2 regions of the Mesorhizobium sp. B2-3-14 genome follow, and region 1 is predicted to be linked to the other one. Evidence: predicted binding sites of a transcription regulator. Region 1 holds the regulator's gene; the other holds the start of a gene.

Evidence for each region. The regulator PhoB, encoded in region 1, activates phosphate uptake and scavenging genes when phosphate is short. The targets are predictions, from matches to a motif close to TGTCATNNANCTGTCAT.
Region 2: FJ950_RS13820 (RNA degradosome polyphosphate kinase) is a predicted target of PhoB. The motif match lies at 2,220-2,236, and genes of this name have one in related genera.

What each region holds. Positions count from the first base shown of each region.
Region 1 covers NZ_VFVP01000003.1:324,348-329,846, reverse strand. Annotated here, with positions in the region: gene xylF (D-xylose ABC transporter substrate-binding protein) at 1-963, opposite strand, end outside; gene FJ950_RS10465 (ROK family protein) at 1,229-2,464, shown strand; gene phoB (phosphate regulon transcriptional regulator PhoB) at 2,467-3,156, opposite strand; gene phoU (phosphate signaling complex protein PhoU) at 3,176-3,883, opposite strand; gene pstB (phosphate ABC transporter ATP-binding protein PstB) at 3,909-4,712, opposite strand; gene pstA (phosphate ABC transporter permease PstA) at 4,709-5,499, opposite strand, start outside.
Region 2 covers NZ_VFVP01000004.1:422,057-427,555, reverse strand. Annotated here, with positions in the region: gene FJ950_RS13835 (TIGR02117 family protein) at 1-620, shown strand, start outside; gene FJ950_RS13830 (FAD-dependent monooxygenase) at 639-1,877, opposite strand; gene FJ950_RS13825 (zinc-finger domain-containing protein) at 1,888-2,133, opposite strand; gene FJ950_RS13820 (RNA degradosome polyphosphate kinase) at 2,301-4,493, shown strand; gene ppx (exopolyphosphatase) at 4,493-5,499, shown strand, end outside.

The sequences.
Region 1 (5,499 bases):
GAGGTTGAGATTGTCCTTGGTGATGGCCACCGGGGTCAGGAACAGCGACTTGACGGTGTTGCCGCCAGGCGTCGTGAAGTCCTTCACGCCGGCGATGTCGGTCATCTTCTTGCCGTCGGCGAGTTGCGAGGCGATCTCGGCGGCGTTCTTGCCGAGTTCGCGCGCGTCCTTCCACACCGACACGGTCTGGGTGCCGAGCGCGATGCGGTTGAGCGCGGCGTGGTCGCCGTCCTGGCCGGAGACCGGCACGGTGCCGGCGAGCCCCTGCGCCGTCAGCGCCGCGACGACGCCGCCGGCGGTGCCGTCATTGGCGGCGACCACGGCGTCCACCTTGTTGTCGTTGGCGGTGAGGAACTGTTCCATGTTCTTCTGGGCGTTGGCGGGCAGCCAGCCGTCCGTATAGGCTTCGCCGACATTCTTGATCTTGCCGCTGTCTATGGCCGCCTTCAGCAATTCCATCGAGCCCGAGAACAGGAAGTCGGCATTCGGATCGGCGCCGGAGCCCTTGATGAAGACGTAATTGCCCTCAGGCTTCACCTTGAACACTTCGCGGGCCTGCATGCGGCCAACTTCCTTGTTGTCGAAGGTCAGGTAGAAGACGTCCTTGTTCTCGATCAGGCGGTCATAGCCGACGACCGGAATGCCCTCGTCGAGCGCCTTCTGTACCGCCGGGCCGATGGCCGACGCGTCCTGCGCCAGGATGATCAGCGAATTGGCACCCTGCGAAATCAGGCTCTCGACATCGGTCAGCTGCTTGCCGGGATTGGACTGCGCATCGGCGGAAATGTACTTGTCGCCCGCGGCCTCGATCGCCTTCTTCATGGCCGCCTCGTCGGTCTTCCAGCGCTCCTCCTGGAAGTTGGACCACGACACGCCGATGACCTTGTCCTTTGCCTGCGCGACCGACGCCAGCGTCAGCGACATGGCGACACCCGCCAGAATGGCGACTGTGAATCTCTTCATGATATCCTCCCTGCGCCCGCGTGTGGCGCGACCAAACTGGCCCTAAGGCCGGCACAAAGGCCCTAATTTTTTCGAGCCTCGAAAAAACACTGGTCCATCGCCGGAACACTGTCAACATCGATTCTGACGGATTTTGAGGTGCCGGAAGCCTTTTTTCGAGCCCCGCAATAAATAAATGACAGCCCCAGCCGCTTCTGCCAGTATTCGACCCGTGCCGGAGGTGTTCGAGGGGGCGTCAAGAACCGCGGCGACGGGGAGGGAAATCATGTCGGTCGGAATCCGCCACGACGATCTGCGCCGGCGCAACCGCGCAATGGTGATTGGAGCCGTGCGCCGGGGTGGCCAGCCCTCGCGCACTGAGATCGCCGCCACCACCGCCCTGAGCCACTCGACCATATCGGCGATATCAGCCGACCTGATCGGCGAAGGTATCCTGAGCGAAGGCAAGCCGAACGAGGCCGGCTCACTGAAACGCGGCCGGCCGCAGGTGGGCCTTTGTCTCAACCCCGAGGCCGCGACGGTCATGACCGTGGTGCTGTCGCTGAATTTCCTCTCCGTCGCCGTCATCGACTACGCCGGCCAGGTGATATCGGAGGAGCAGCGCCGGCTGGACACGCTGACCATGTCGCGCGAGGCGCTGATCGGCGAATGCGTGGCCATCGTCCGGCGCCGCCTCGAGGATCCCGACCTCGATGTCGCCAGCATTGCCCGCATCGCGCTGGCGATCCAGGGCATCACCGACACCGAGGCGCGCGCCATGCTGTGGTCGCCGATCACGCCGCAGACGGACATTGCCTTCGCCGATATACTCGAAGCCGAATTCGGCATCCCCGCCACCATGGAGAACGACTGCAACATGATGGCTGTGGCGCTGCGCTGGCGCGACCCCGAGCGCTACCGCGACGACTTCATCGCCATCCTGCTCTCGCACGGCATCGGCATGGGCCTGGTGCTGAAGGGCGAGCTGTTCACCGGCACCCATTCCTCAGGCGGCGAGTTCGGCCACATGATCCATCGCCCCGGCGGCGCGCTCTGCCGCTGCGGGCGGCGCGGCTGCGTCGAGGCCTATGCCGGCAACTATGCCATCTGGCGTAATGCAGGACAGATGGGTGAGGACGCCAAACCGGTCGACGTCAGCGACGCCGACATGCGCGCATTGGCGGCCACGGCGCGCGAAAGAGACGGACCGGAGCGCGAGGCCTATCGCAAGGCCGGCGAGGCGCTGGGCTATGGCCTTGGCAGCTTGTTCGCGCTGATCGATCCGGCGCCGGTTGCGATGGTCGGCGTCAGCGCCGCCGCCTTCGATCTGATCGAGCCGGCCTTGCGTGAGGCCATCGCCCAGACCGCCGGCGGCCAGCATTCGACGTCGATTTCCTTCGATACAGAGCCGAACGAATTGCCGCTGATCCGCGAGGGCTGCGCCATGCGCGCGCTCACCTTCGTCGACCAGGAGATCTTCGCGCCGGGCGTGCAGGTGAGATCCGGCAAGAACGTGGCCTGATCTCAATCCTCGCGGATTGCGTAGCCCGCGCCACGGATGGTGCGTATCACATCGGGCATGCGGCCATTGTTGACCGCCTTGCGCAGGCGGCCGACATGCACATCCACGGTGCGCTCGTCGATGTAGATCGTCTCGCCCCAGACATTGTCGAGCAACTGGCTGCGCGAGAACACGCGGCCGGGATGGCGCATCATGAATTCGAGCAGCCGGAACTCGGTCGGTCCGAGCCGGATCTCGCTCTTCTTGCGATAGACCCGGTGCGATTCGCGGTCGAGCACGATGTCACCGACCTTGAGCACGCTGGACAGCACTTCCGGCTTGGCGCGGCGCAGCAGCGCCTTGACCCGGGCCATGAATTCCGGCGTCGAGAACGGCTTGACCAGATAGTCGTCGGCGCCGGTCGAGAGGCCGCGCACGCGGTCGCTCTCCTCGCCGCGCGCCGTCAGCATGATGATCGGCAATCGCTCCGTCTCGGGCCGCATGCGCAGGCGCCGACAGAGTTCGATGCCGGAAACCGCCGGCACCATCCAGTCGAGCACCAGGAGGTCGGGCACGTTTTCCTGGAGGCGTATCTCGGCTTCGTCGCCGCGTGTCACCACCTCGACCTGGTAACCCTCGGACTCCAGGTTGTAGCGGAGGAGCACGCCCAGCGGCTCCTCGTCCTCCACCACCATGATGCGTGGCGCGATCATCGATCGATCATCCCTGCCGTCAAGCCGCCGGCACCGACATCGCCGTCTCGTCCTGCTTCGGACGGTTGGCGGGCAGTTGCGTGCCGGTCAGCACATAATACGCATTCTCGGCGATGTTGGTCACATGGTCGCCGATGCGTTCGAGATTCTTGGCGCAGAACAAAAGATGCGTGCAAGCCGTGATGTTGCGGGGATCCTCCATCATGTAGGTCAGGAGTTCGCGGAAGACCGAAGTGTATTTGACGTCGATGCGTTCGTCGTCATTCCTGAGCTTGGCGAGGGCGGCGGCATCGCCGGCCGCATATTCCTCGACGACGCCCTGCACCTGGATCAGCACCAGCTGCGCCATGGAGTCGATGGAATGCGACAGGTCGCGCGGCGTGGCGGTGAGGCCGACCGAGCCGACGCGCTTGGCGATGTTCTTGGCAAGGTCGCCGATGCGTTCGAGATCGCCCGCCATGCGGATCGAGCCGACGACATGACGCAGATCGTCGGCCATCGGCTGGCGCTTGGCGATCAGGGTGATGGCGCGATCATCGAGTTCGCGCTGGCGCGCGTCCATGATGGCGTCGTCGGAGACCACGCGCTGTGCCAGCGCGTTGTCGGAATTCAGCAGCGCCTTGGTGGCGCCGCCGACCATCGTGCCGGCGAGATCGCCCATGTCGCTGATCAGCCTGCTGATCTGTCCGAGATCCTCGTCGAAGGCTGCGACTGTGTGTTCGGCCATGATCCTGGTCCTCGTATGCGTGAGATCAGCCGAAGCGGCCGGTGATGTAGTCCTGCGTGCGCTTCTCGCGAGGCGACGTGAAGATTTTCTCGGTTTTGTCGAATTCGACCAGCTCGCCCAGATACATGAAAGCCGTCTGCTTCGACACGCGCGCGGCCTGCTGCATGTTGTGGGTGACGATGACGATCGTGTAGTCGGCCTGCAACTCGTCGATCAATTCCTCGATCTTGGCGGTCGACAATGGGTCGAGCGCCGAGGCCGGTTCGTCGAGCAGGATGACCTCCGGCTTGACCGCCACGGTGCGGGCGATGCAAAGCCGCTGCTGCTGGCCGCCCGACAGGCTGAGGCCGCTGGCATTGAGCTTGTCCTTGACCTCGTTCCACAGCGCGGCGCGTTTCAACGCCTGCTCGACACGGCCGTCCATCTCGGCCTTGCCGATCTTCTCATAGAGCCGGACGCCGAACGCGATATTCTCATAGATCGACATCGGGAACGGCGTCGGCTTCTGGAACACCATGCCGATCTTGGTGCGCAACAGGTTGAGGTCCTGCGAGCGGTCGAGAACGTTCTGGCCGTCGAGCAGCACCTGACCCTCGGCGGTCTGCTTGGGGTAGAGCTCGTAGATGCGGTTGAAGACGCGCAGCAGCGTCGACTTTCCGCAACCCGACGGTCCGATGAAGGCCGTCACGCTGCGCTCGGGCAGCGACAAGGTGATGTCTTTCAGCGCCTTCGACTGGCCGTAGTAGAAATTGAGGTTCTTGACCTCGATCTTCGCCTTGGCGGCTGCCTCTGTCGCAATCGTCATGTCTGGAGACAACATCTGGCTCATTTGTCCTCTCTGCGTCCGGTCAGGCTGCGCGCAAAGATGCTGAGCGCGAGAACCGTCAATGTGATTATGAGTGCGCCGGTCCACGCCAGTTGCTGCCACTCCTCGTAAGGGCTGAGAGCGAACTGGAAGATGGTCACCGGCAGGCTGGCCATCGGCGCATTGAGATTGCTCGACCAGAACTGGTTGTTGAGCGCTGTGAAGAGTAGCGGCGCCGTCTCGCCGGAAATGCGGGCAATGGCCAGCAATATGCCGGTGACGATGCCGGACATCGCCGCGCGGTAGGCCACCGAACGAATCACCACCCAGCGCGGCGCGCCAATCGCCGTGCCGGCCTCGCGCAAAGCGTTCGGCACAAGGTTGAGCATGTCCTCGGTGGTACGCACCACGACGGGAATGACCAGGATGGCCAGTGCCACGGCACCGGCGATGGCCGAGAAATGCCCCATCGGCCGCACCATCAATTCGTAGACGAACAGGCCGATGATGATTGAGGGCGCCGACAGCAGGATGTCGTTGATAAAGCGCACCACGGTGGTGAGCTTCGAAAAGCGGCCATATTCGGCCATGTAGGTGCCGGCCAGCACGCCGATCGGCGTGCCGACGACGATGCCGATAATGGTCATCACGATGCTGCCGTAGATGGCGTTGAGCAGGCCACCGGCATCACCGGGCGGCGGGGTCATTTCCGTGAACACTGAGAGCGAAACGCCCGACAGGCCCTTATAGAGCAGCGCGCCGAGGATCAGTGCCAGCCAGGCAAGGCCGATGCCGGCGGCGATGACGCAGA
Region 2 (5,499 bases), on a different contig from region 1:
TGCTCGCCGTGTCGCTCGGCACGCTGGTGCCGCGGCCGCTCTGGCCGGCAGCCGCAGCGGGCGAGGGCATCCGGCACATATTGGTGCTGAAAAATCCGATCCACACCGACATCGCCATTCCCGTGGACGACGAGGTGCGCCGGCGCTTTCGTTTCCTTGCCGATGTCGGCCTGCCATCGGACGCGCCCGAAGTGCGCTACCTCGTCTTCGGCTGGGGTGGGCGCGCCTTCTACCTGGAAACGCCGACATGGTCGCAATTGAAGGCGCTGCCCGCAATCAAGGCTTTGACGCTCGATGCGTCCGTGATGCATGTCGCCGTCGCCGGCAATATTCCCGAGCCGCACCCCGATGTCGCCGGCTTCGACGTGGGCGAAGACCGTTTTGCCGCATTGCTCGATTTCATCGAAGTGAGCTTTCAGGAGGGGCCGAACGGTCCGATCGTCATCGATGATGCCGCCTACTCCAATTTCGATCGCTTTTATGAGGCCAACGGCCATTTCAACGCGCTGATCGGCTGCAACACCTGGACGGCGGCGGCACTGCGCACCGCCGGCCTGCGCACCGGTTGGTGGAACCCGCTGCCGGTTTCCCTTGGGCTGTCGATGCGGCTGTATAATTAGCTTTGCCGCGGGCTCCTTTCAGCGACGGATGATCCGCTGCTGCTCCCACCCGTAAAGCCAGTCCAGATCGGCTGCGAGCTTCTCTCCCGGTCGCGCCGCCAGAAACAGATTGCGGGCCAACGCCACCGGGCCTCGGGCATGCCAGGCAAGCCGGTTGAGCGCGCCGCGACGGATGACCTTGGCGATGCGCGACCGCCGCAGGTTCTCCCAGATGACAAGGCTTTGCGTCAGGTCGCCGGGGAAGTCGGCGATCAAATCGGCAAGCGTCGCCGCGTCCTCGATCGCCATGGCCGCGCCCTGAGCCGCGAACGGCGTCATGGCATGCGCGGCGTCGCCGATCAGCGCGATGCCTTCGGGCATGGTCCAGCGTCGCTGTTCGACTGTGTGGATAGGAAAGGCGGTCCACGGGCCAGCGAGTTCCACCAAACGCGCCAGCGCCGGCGCGGAGCGGCGCATGGCGCCTGAAAGGATGGCGGGATCGGCGTGGCGTGACCACCCGTCGGCGATGCGCTCGCCCCGGGTGAAGGCGGCAAGGTTGAAGGCGCTACCCCTGCTGACGGGGTAGGCGACCATGTGGAATCCGGGGTGCAGGAAGGTTGTGACGCAGTCAGTGGCGCCGGTCGCGGTGAAGGCTCGCCCCGCCTCGTTGTCCGCGCTCACCGTCGCCCGCCAGGCCAGTTCGCCGGAGAAATGGCTGTTCGCCAAGCCGGCTCCGCTGCCTGGACTGGCAAACCTCCGCACCGCTGACCAGACGCCATCGGCGCCGACCAGCAGAGATCCTTGGGTATCGATGACCTTGCGGCCGACCCCGTCTGTCGTGGTGACAACGAATGAACCGGAGGCCACGCTGCTGATCTGCGCGCCGGTGGTGAGATGGATGTCGGGCAGTTGCGCAACGCGCGCCATCAGGGCGTCTTGCAGATCCGCCCGGTGCGCCACGAGATAGGGTGCGCCCCAGCGTTCCTCGCCGGCTGTGCCAAGCGGCACGCGTGCCAGTTGGCGCAGGCTCGCGGCGTCCTTCAGCACCACGGCTTCCGGCTGGACGGCATTGGCAAGAAGCGTGTCGAGCACGCCAAGCGGGCGAAGGATGCGCGTCGCGTTAGGAGAGAGCTGGATGCCGGCGCCCGCCGCTTCGAGACGCTGCGCCTGTTCGAACACCCTCACGGAATAGCCGCGTTCGGCAAAGGCAATCGCCGCTGTCAGCCCGGCGATGCCAGCCCCGGCGATCATGACCTGCCGGGACCGCGTCTCGCTCATGATCGGAAGGTCAGGCGGCCTGGTCGATGTAGAGGCAGCCCGCCGGCAGCGTTTCGGTCGCCTTCAGCTTCGGCGAATAGCGATAGAGGGTCGAGCAGTAGGGGCAGACTTTCTCATTGTCGTCGCCCATGTCTAGAAAAACATGCGGATGGTCGAAAGGCGGGTTGGCGCCCGTGCACATGAATTCCTTGACTCCGATGTCGATCGCCGGGTGGCCCGCATCGTTCTGGAAATGGGGAATGGAACCGCCTGCCATCGTCGTCTCCTTAACGCAGTCTCTCTGCATCTGGATCATATCAAGTCTGTTTGCAAGTTCGATGAAATCAAACTGTCGCAAAAGCCTGTCAGAGAACTGTCGCAAAAGCCTGCCACAGGATAAGTTAAGCCGGTTAACCGGCTGAGGCGCGCGGAAGAGCAGGAATCATGAACGAACTGAAGCCGGTACAGAGCGAATTCAACAATGTCGCGGCAGCGAGCCCGGAAGGCAATCCGGACCGCTTCGTCAACCGCGAATTCTCCTGGCTGCAGTTCAATCGCCGCGTTCTCGAGGAATCGCTGAACACCCATCACCCGCTGCTGGAGCGCGTCCGCTTCCTGTCGATCTCGGCCGCCAATCTCGACGAGTTCTTCATGGTGCGCGTCGCCGGCCTTGCCGGCCAGGTGCGCGAGGGCATCGTGCTGAAGAGCCCGGACGGACGCACTCCCGAACAGCAGCTCGAACAATTGTTGCGTGAGGTCGAGCGGCTGCAGGAGGACCAGCAGAAGAGCCTGTCGGCACTCACGGTGCTGCTCAACAAGGAAGGCATCGAAAGCATCACCCGCGACGCGCTGACAAAGGACGAGAAGGTCTGGCTGGAAGACCATTTCCAGGAGCAGGTGTTTCCCGTGCTGACCCCGCTGTCGATCGACCCGGCGCATCCGTTCCCGTTCATTCCCAATCTCGGCTTCTCGATGGCGCTGCAACTTCGCCATCGCAAGAATGGCGAGGAGATGAGCGCGCTCTTGCGCCTGCCAGTGGCGCTGAAGCGCTTCATCCGCCTGCCGGACCGCAAGCACCATGTCCGCTTCATTCCGCTGGAGGAGGCGGTCGGCCTCTACATCGGCAAGCTCTTCCCCGGCTACGAGGTCAAGGGTTCCGGCACGTTCCGCATCATTCGTGACAGCGACATCGAGGTCGAAGAGGAATCGGAAGATCTCGTGCGCCTGTTCGAAACGGCGCTGAAGCGCCGCCGCCGCGGCTCCGTCATCCGCATCGAATTCGACAAGCTGATGCCTGGGGAATTGCGCGATTTTGTCGCCGGCGAGCTTGGCGTCTCGTCGAGCCGCATCAGCGTGCTCACCGGGCCGCTGGCGCTCAGCCAGATCTCCGAGATCGTCTCCGTTCCGCGCGACGACCTCAAATTCATCCCCTACAACCCACGTTTTCCCGAGCGCATCCGCGAGCATGGCGGCGACTGTTTCGCCGCCATTCGCGAGAAGGACATCGTCGTCCATCACCCCTATGAGTCGTTCGACGTGGTGGTGCAGTTCCTGCGCCAGGCGATGGCCGACCCCGAAGTGGTGGCGATCAAGCAGACGCTTTATCGCACCTCCAACGACAGCCCGATCGTGCGTGCTCTGGTCGATGCGGCCGAAGCCGGCAAGTCGGTAACGGCGCTGGTCGAGCTCAAGGCGCGTTTCGACGAGGAGGCCAACATTCGCTGGGCGCGCGATCTCGAACGCGCCGGCGTGCAGGTCGTGTTCGGGTTCCTGGAACTCAAGACCCACGCCAAGATGTCGCTGGTGGTGCGGCGCGAGGACGGCAAGCTGCGCAATTACGTCCATCTCGGCACCGGCAACTACCACCCGGTCACCGCGCGCATCTATACCGACCTGTCCTTCTTCACCACCGATCCGACGATCGCCCGCGACGTCGCCCAATTGTTCAATTTCATCACCGGCTATGCCGAGCCGACCGCCGAGATGCGGCTGGCGATCTCGCCGTTCACGCTGAGGAACCGCATCCTTCAGCACATTTCGGACGAGGTCACCCATGCGTTGGAGGGACGGCCGGCGCGTATCTGGATGAAGATGAACGCGCTCGTCGATCCCATCATCATCGACGCGCTCTACGATGCCAGCCGCGCCGGAGTGGAGATCGACCTCGTCGTGCGCGGCATCTGCTGCCTGCGGCCGCAGGTGCCGGGCCTGTCGGAGAACATCAGGGTCAAGTCGATCGTCGGCCGTTTCCTGGAGCACAGCCGCATCTATTGCTTCGGCAACGGTCATGGCCTTCCGTCGGACGAGGCGATCGTCTACATCTCCTCGGCCGACCTCATGCCGCGCAATCTCGACCGCCGCGTCGAGACCATGGTGCCGATCACCAATCCAACTGTGCATGAACAGATTCTGGGCCAGATCATGCTGGGCAACATCATGGACAATCAGCAAAGTTTCGACGTATTGGCTGATGGGACCTCCCGGCGCGTGGTGCTGGAGGAGGGCGAAGAACCGTTCAACGCGCAGGAATATTTCATGACCAATCCGAGCCTGTCGGGACGGGGTGACGCGCTGAAATCGCATGCGCCCAAGCGAATCGCCCAGTTCAAGCGCCGCAAGAAGAACGCTGCCACCTGATGCTGTCCAATTCCCAGGGCCGGCTGCAGGACCGCCGACCGCTGTCCATCATCGACATCGGCTCCAATTCGATCCGTCTCGTCGTCTATGAGGGGCTGGCGCGCTCGCCGACCATGCTGTTCAACGAAAAGATGCTGGCCGGCCTCGGCCGTGGCATCGTGTCGACGGGGAAGCTGGACCCCGAGGGGGTGGCGCGCTCGATGGAGGAGTTTCGCCGTTTCCGCGCGCTCTCCGACCAGGCTGGCGCCGAACACATGTACGTGCTGGCAACCGCCGCCGCCCGCGAGGCGATCAACGGTCCCGATTTCATCCATCGTGCCGAGGATGTGCTCAAGACCGAAATCCGTGTGCTCTCCGGCCGCCAGGAAGCGCATTATTCCGCGCTCGGCGTCATCTCAGGCTTCCACCCGGCCAACGGGATTGCCGGCGACCTTGGCGGCGGCAGCCTGGAGCTTATAGACATTGATGGCGAGGCGATCGGCGACGGCATCACGCTGCCGCTCGGCGGCCTGCGCCTGCAGGACATGGCGAAGAACTCGCTCGTCCAGGCGCAGAAGATCGCGCGCCAGGAACTGGCCCGGGCCAAGCTCTTGAAGGGCGGACAAGGCAGGACTTTCTACGCTGTTGGCGGCACCTGGCGAAACCTCGCCAGGCTGCATATGGAGATGAACAACTACCCGCTCGGCGTCATGCACCACTACGAAATATCGGCCGAAAGCGCTCAGAACTTCCTCAAGCAGGTGGCCAGGGGCGAAGTCGAAAAGGTGAGGGGTATCGAGGGCGTCTCCAAGAACCGCCGCTCGCTGCTGCCCTATGGCGCTCTCGTGCTGCAGGAGATTATGACGGCGATGCAGCCGTCCAGGATCGTCGTTTCGGCGCAAGGCGTGCGTGAGGGTTTCCTCTATTCGCTGCTCGACGCGGCCGAGCAGAAGGCCGATCCGCTGATCTCGGCCGCCGAGGAGCTTGCGCTTCTGCGCTCGCGTTCGGTCCATCACGCGCATGACCT